Prochlorococcus marinus CUG1415: one gene and its partner. The main gene of each other region encodes a partner of the protein of the gene in region 2 in a complex. Links are inferred from orthologs where the notes say so. Each region holds a gene or a part of one and is shown on either strand. Other genes may lie near its edges. The genes, in order: mnmG and mnmE.

What was found.
Region 1: the proteins of mnmE (region 2) and mnmG are in contact, whole or in part, in a solved structure (PDB 9HIP), measured with the Escherichia coli proteins. The link is inferred for Prochlorococcus marinus CUG1415 from one-to-one orthologs.

The regions. Positions count from the first base shown.
Region 1 is NZ_JAAORL010000002.1:616,832-620,268, forward strand. What follows is about bases 335-3,220. They hold mnmG (tRNA uridine-5-carboxymethylaminomethyl(34) synthesis enzyme MnmG), read left to right. Parts: upstream 335-726; coding sequence 727-2,715; downstream 2,716-3,220. Other genes in these bases: dnaB (replicative DNA helicase), read left to right, coding at 335-714; HA143_RS09485 (chorismate lyase), read left to right, coding at 2,742-3,220. Outside these bases: more of dnaB, read left to right, coding at 1-334; more of HA143_RS09485, read left to right, coding at 3,221-3,320; HA143_RS09490 (RNA helicase), read right to left, coding at 3,297-3,437. UniProt on the Escherichia coli protein: NAD-binding protein involved in the addition of a carboxymethylaminomethyl (cmnm) group at the wobble position (U34) of certain tRNAs, forming tRNA-cmnm(5)s(2)U34.
Region 2 is NZ_JAAORL010000001.1:190,179-193,134, forward strand. The notes cover bases 95-2,956. They hold mnmE (tRNA uridine-5-carboxymethylaminomethyl(34) synthesis GTPase MnmE), read right to left. Parts: upstream 2,286-2,956; coding sequence 903-2,285; downstream 95-902. Other genes in these bases: nadC (carboxylating nicotinate-nucleotide diphosphorylase), read right to left, coding at 95-820; HA143_RS01060 (DUF2062 domain-containing protein), read left to right, coding at 2,352-2,795; HA143_RS01065 (RelA/SpoT family protein), read right to left, coding at 2,815-2,956. In the rest of the region: more of nadC, read right to left, coding at 1-94. UniProt on the Escherichia coli protein: Exhibits a very high intrinsic GTPase hydrolysis rate. Involved in the addition of a carboxymethylaminomethyl (cmnm) group at the wobble position (U34) of certain tRNAs, forming tRNA-cmnm(5)s(2)U34.

The DNA of each region.
Region 1 (3,437 bases), on a different replicon or contig from region 2:
ATCGTTGCTGGAAGACCTTCAATGGGTAAAACTTCAATAGTTCTGAATCTAGCGAAGAATGTTGCACAATCTCAAGATTTACCTGTGTGCGTATTTAGCCTTGAAATGAGTAAAGAACAGTTGACATATAGATTACTTTCGATGGAAGTTGGAATCGAAAGTGGCAGGCTAAGAACAGGAAGATTACAACAAGATGAATGGCCTTTACTTGGAGAAGGTATCAATTCATTGGGTCAACTACCAATATTTATAGATGACAAACCTAATTTAAGTGTCTTAGAGATGAGATCTTTATGTAGAAGATTAATAGCTGAGCAAAAAAAAGAACTTGGATTAATTGTGATTGATTACCTCCAATTGATGGAAGGAACAACTCCTGATAATAGAGTGCAAGAACTTTCACGGATAACAAGAGGTCTTAAAAGCATGGCCAGAGAATTAAAAGTACCAGTGGTTGCCTTATCTCAACTTAGTAGAGGAGTAGAGTCTAGAACAAACAAAAGACCAATGTTAAGCGATCTAAGAGAATCAGGTTCTATTGAACAAGACGCAGATTTAGTGTTAATGATTTATAGAGATGAATACTATAATCCAGAGACTGAAGATAGAGGTATAACAGAGATTATTGTCACTAAACATAGAAATGGGCCCGTAGGAACTGTTAAATTATTATTTGAACCTCAATTTACGAGATTTAAGAATTTAGCTAATTAAATCTATCCTCAAATGCAAGATCATCAATCGCCAAATGAATCTTTTGACATCATCGTTATTGGAGGAGGACATGCAGGATGCGAAGCAGCCATAACAACAGCAAAATTAGGATTTTCAACAGCCTTATTTACAATCAATTTAGATAGAATTGCCTGGCAACCTTGTAACCCTGCAGTTGGCGGGCCAGCAAAAAGTCAGTTAGTGCATGAAGTGGATGCATTAGGAGGAATTATTGGAAAATTAGCTGATGAGACAGCGATACAAAAACGGATATTAAATGCCAGTAGAGGACCAGCTGTATGGGCATTAAGAGCTCAAACGGATAAAAGAGAATACTCAAAAAGAATGATCGAAATACTACAAAATACAGATAATTTATCTTTAAAAGAAGCAATGATTACTGAAATTGATATTGCAAAAACTGAAGTAATTGGAGTTAACTCAAAAAAAAATATACAAAAACAAATCAAGGGTGTAAAAACTTTCTTTGGTAGTTATTATTCAGCGAGATCAGTTATTATCACAGCTGGCACTTTTTTAGAAGGCAGAATATGGATAGGAAATAAATCAATGTCAGCTGGCAGATCTGGTGAACAAGCAGCAAAGGGTCTTACTCAAAACTTACACGAAATTGGGATCAAAACAGAACGTTTAAAAACAGGCACCCCAGCAAGAGTTGATAAAAAAAGTATCATTTTTGATGAATTAGATATTCAACCTAGTACAGCAGCTGATAAATATTTTTCGTTTGACCCAGATATCAAAAATAATATGCCCCAAGTTAGTTGTCACATCACAAGAACAACTTCTAAAACACATCAACTAATTCGAGATAATTTACATTTAACTCCCATTTACGGTGGTTTTATTGAAAGTAAGGGGCCTAGATATTGTCCATCTATTGAAGATAAAATAGTTAAATTTGCTGATAAAGAATCACATCAAATTTTCTTAGAACCAGAAGGAATTAATACCCCTGAAATATATGTTCAAGGATTTTCTACAGGTTTGCCCGAAAATATTCAATTAGAACTTTTAAGAACCTTACCTGGATTAACTGAATGTAAAATGTTACGGCCAGCATATGCTGTGGAGTATGAATATATTCCTGCAACCCAGCTACAAAGATCACTCGAAACAAAAGAAATTGAATATTTATTTAGCGCTGGACAAATTAATGGAACTACTGGTTATGAAGAAGCAGCTGCACAAGGATTAGTTGCAGGACTCAATGCAACAAGAAAACTAAACAACAGAGATCCAATAATATTTACTAGAGAAAGCAGCTATATAGGAACAATGATTAATGATTTAATTACCAAAGACCTCAAAGAACCATACAGAGTTCTTACAAGTAGGAGCGAATATAGATTAACCCTAAGAGGAGATAATGCAGATAGGAGATTAACCCCATTAGGTTATCAAATAGGGCTAATTGATGAGAAAAGATGGTCGGCCTATCAAGAAAAAATCAAATTCCTTGAAGAAGAGAAATTAAGATTAAAAAACACCCGTTTAAAAAATACCGATGAAATAGCAAAAAAAATAGCATTAGACACAGGATCAAAAATCAAAGGCTCAACAACTTTGCAAGAACTCTTAAAAAGACCAAACTTTCATTATTCAGATCTAATTAAATATGATTTGAATGCAAAAGATCTAGCTTCTTCAATAAAGGAAGCTGTTGAAATAGATATTAAGTACGAGGGTTATCTTAAAAGACAAAAAAACAATATTGATCAAATAAATCGTCAAAGATCTAAATCTCTGTCCCAAGAAATAAATTATGCAAAGATAGATACATTATCTTTAGAAGCTAGAGAAAATTTGAATAAACTAAAGCCAAAAAATTTTGGTGATGCTTCACAAATTCCAGGAGTTAGCAAAGCTGATTTAACTGCATTACTTGTTTGGCTAAAAATAAGAGATGTAAAAACAGAAAAAGCAAAAATTTTTACTAAAAAAAGTTATCATCTTAAAAGCAATCTTTCAGAACACTGAATAATAAACTTTTCAAGTCACCAAAAATATTATGGGAAGAAAAAGCCTCAACTTTTTTAGTGAAAAATTCACTACCAAAAATATCTGGTCCATGGAAATTAATGCTGCTTGGGGATGGAAGTCCAACTAGACATCTACAGCTTTTAACTAATCAAGAAACAAAAATTAAATTAATTTCAATGCAATTAGATCCTCTATCCAGTGAAGATGGTCCTAAAGAGTTGAATCAGTTAAATGGCCCTTTAATTAGAAGACAAGTATGGATTAAAAACAATAATAAAAACCTAGCATGGGCTGAAAGTTGGTGGAATGCAGAACAAGTAAGTGAAAATTTAAAAGCCAAAGAAGAACCAATTTGGAAGAATTTAACACAAGACAGATCAGAGTTGTTTAGAGAAGTTGATCGTATTTCACTTGTGAATTCAAAATGGTTAGAAGATCAATTTTGTTTTAAGGGTCCATTCTGGTCAAGAAATTATAGATTTTTTCGAGACAAAAAGCCACTAACAATTATTAGAGAAGTCTTCAATCCATATTTAGAAAATTTACTAGGGTCTTCTGGAATTAACAAATTTGCAAATCTATACTCTTCTTCTTCTTCTTGATCTAGGAAGATTTCTTGATTTGGATTGACCCTGTTGGTTTAATTGTTCTCTTGGTTTATCATTCTCTTTTTCTGAAGATCTTTGCCATCTTTCAACTTTAAAATCCATTTCATCTGG
Region 2 (2,956 bases):
TTGAAGAACTTGTTGAAATCAAATCAATACCTTTTATTAGATATTTACTAATTTCTTTAGGGTTAATTCCAGAAACTTCTATTATCAAATTTTTATTGACTTCTTTTTTTAAGCTATACATTGATAAATCTCTTAATTCTTGAACGTTTGTTTTGATTATTTCTGGGCTAAGTTCATCTAATAAGACACTATCTGCTCCTGCTAATATTGCTTCTTTTGCCTGTTCGATATTCTCAGCTTCAATTATGATATGAGTTGTAAAAGGGGAATTTAGTCGAATTTTTTTTACTGCATTCTTCAGATTATCTGTCCATGCAATGTGATTTTCTTTTATCATAGCGGCATCGTATAATCCCATTCTATGATTCACTCCACCTCCGCATTTGAATGCATATTTTTCAAATATTCTTAAGCCAGGAGTCGTTTTTCTAGTATCTGCTAATTTTATATTTGTGCCTTCTAACTTATTTACAAGATTCTTTGTATATGTTGATATTCCAGATAAATGCATTGCTAAATTTAGGCTTACCCTTTCACTAGCGAGCAAACTTTTTGAAGGTCCATATATTTCCAGGAGTTTTTGATCTTTAAAAAATTTATCCCCATCAGAGATATTAAATTTTGAACTGATATTTGAATCAATTTTTTTAAAAATTTCTTTTATAATTTCAACACCACAAAATATACCATCTTCTTTCGCAATCCAATATGCATTACCATTCTCTTCTGTAATAGAAGGACTTGTTAGATCTCCTCTTCCTATATCTTCATCGATCCAATTATCAATGAACTTACTTATTATTGGAGTATTTAAATCCACTAAACTAAAAAATAATTAATTAATAAAAATTCAAATGAAGTTAGAGAATTAACTATATATCACTATGTAATTTAACTCAAATTTATTTACCAATACAAAACTTAGAAAAAATATTTTCTAGAAGTTCCTCTGTTAATTCTTGACCAGTTATTTTAGATAAGTTTTGAATTCCATCTCTCAGTTCTATTGATAACAAATCAAATGGCAATTTATTTTTTATTATTTCATCAGTATCATTTAAATTAGATAGACAAGCAGACAAATTCGTTAGATGTCTTTCGTTTAAAAATATATTGATATTTTCTACTTGTTTTAATCCGCATTTTTTTATGATCGTATCGATTAATAATCTTTCACCATCATTATTCTTAATGCTCATAAGAATTGAGTTTTTTAACTGATTTGACTTAATATTTTTAGAATCAATTAAATCTTTTTTATTACCCAAAATAGTAATTAATTTTTCTTTGGGGATTTCTTTTATTATTTTTTTGTCTTCTTCATGAAATCCTTCTTCAAGACTATAAATATAAATTATAAAATCTGACTCTTTTATTTTTTCAAAGCTTTTTTTTATTCCAATACTTTCAATTTGTTCCTGAGTTTCTCTTATGCCAGCAGTATCAATTATTTTCATTGGAATGTCATTAATATTTAAATTCACTTCAATAACATCTCTAGTTGTTCCAGGAATATTAGTTACGATTGCTGTCTCTTTTTTTGCAAGCAAATTTATTAAAGAGCTCTTACCCACATTGGTTTTGCCTATAAGCGCAATGGATATTCCATTGTGAATATATGAATTTCTTTTTGCATTTTCTATTAATAATTCTATTTTTTCTTTTACTTTTTTAATGTTTTTTCGATATTTGTTGTAATTAAACTCTGTGAAGTCTTCTTCAAAATCAACTCTTGCTTCTATCTCGCAAAGTTCATTTATAAGGTCATTTTTAATATCATCAATTTTTTTCTTTATTTCTCCTTGAGCCCCCCCAAAAGCTAACTCCGCTGATCTGATATTACTTGCGTTAATTAATTGATTAATTGACTCGGCTTGAGTAAGGTCTATTTTTCCATTGAGAAAAGCTCGTTGACTAAATTCTCCTGGATTTGCAAGTCTAATTTTAGAATTACTAGATAATAATATCTTTAGAACTTTATTTACTAAGATAATTCCTCCATGGCAATGTATTTCAACAACATCCTCTCCTGTGAAGCTATTTGGTGATTTCATTACTAAAATTAAAACCTCGTCTATAAATTTATTGTTTTTATTTTCCTTAATAAAACCATGAAAAACTCTATGTGATTCCCATGCATATTTAGATTTAGTTTGAACAATCTTTTTGCAAGAATTTATTGAGTCTTTCCCTGATACTCTTATTATCGCAACTCCACCTTTCCCTATACTTATAGCTGTAGCAATTGCTGCTATCGTATCTTCTGTAGTAAGTATCAAATCCATCTCTCGCTTTGTTATAGATAATTAAGTAAGATTATCAATAATTTAATTTTTAATTTTTCTTTCTGAATGAGATCTAAAAGAGATATTAGCTTTAAAAAAATTCTATCATTATTTAGGCATCAGAATGGGAGTCCTTTCTTTAATGCTAAAGGTTTAGCTATAGGTGTATTTAGTGGTTGCTTTCCTTTCTTTGGGTTTCAGACTTTAATAGGGGTATTTTTTGCGAAACTAGCTAAGGGAAATATTGTTCTAGCTGCAATTGGTACTTGGATCAGCAACCCCTTTACTTACATTCCACTTTATTATTTCAACTATAAAGTTGGTTCTATTTTTTTAAATACCTCTTCTAATAAAATAATTGAAAAAAGTTTTGTTATTGATGACTTATGGAAACAAGGTACAATTTTTTCACTAAAGCTACTAATAGGTTCATCTTTTGTTGGTTTTTTATTAGCTTTGATTTGTGGCAGTATTGTTTTTTTGATCTACAAGATAAAAATTACAAGATAGCTTGATCTGATTTGTAAAATTAACTTTGTCCAATTCTGGCAATATCTAAAACATCTGCCATTGATTTAATTTGGTCAATTGTTTTTTGAAGTTGATTATAACTTTCTAGACCTACGCAGAGATTGATAATAGCTGGTTTACCATAAGCAGTTTTAACATTG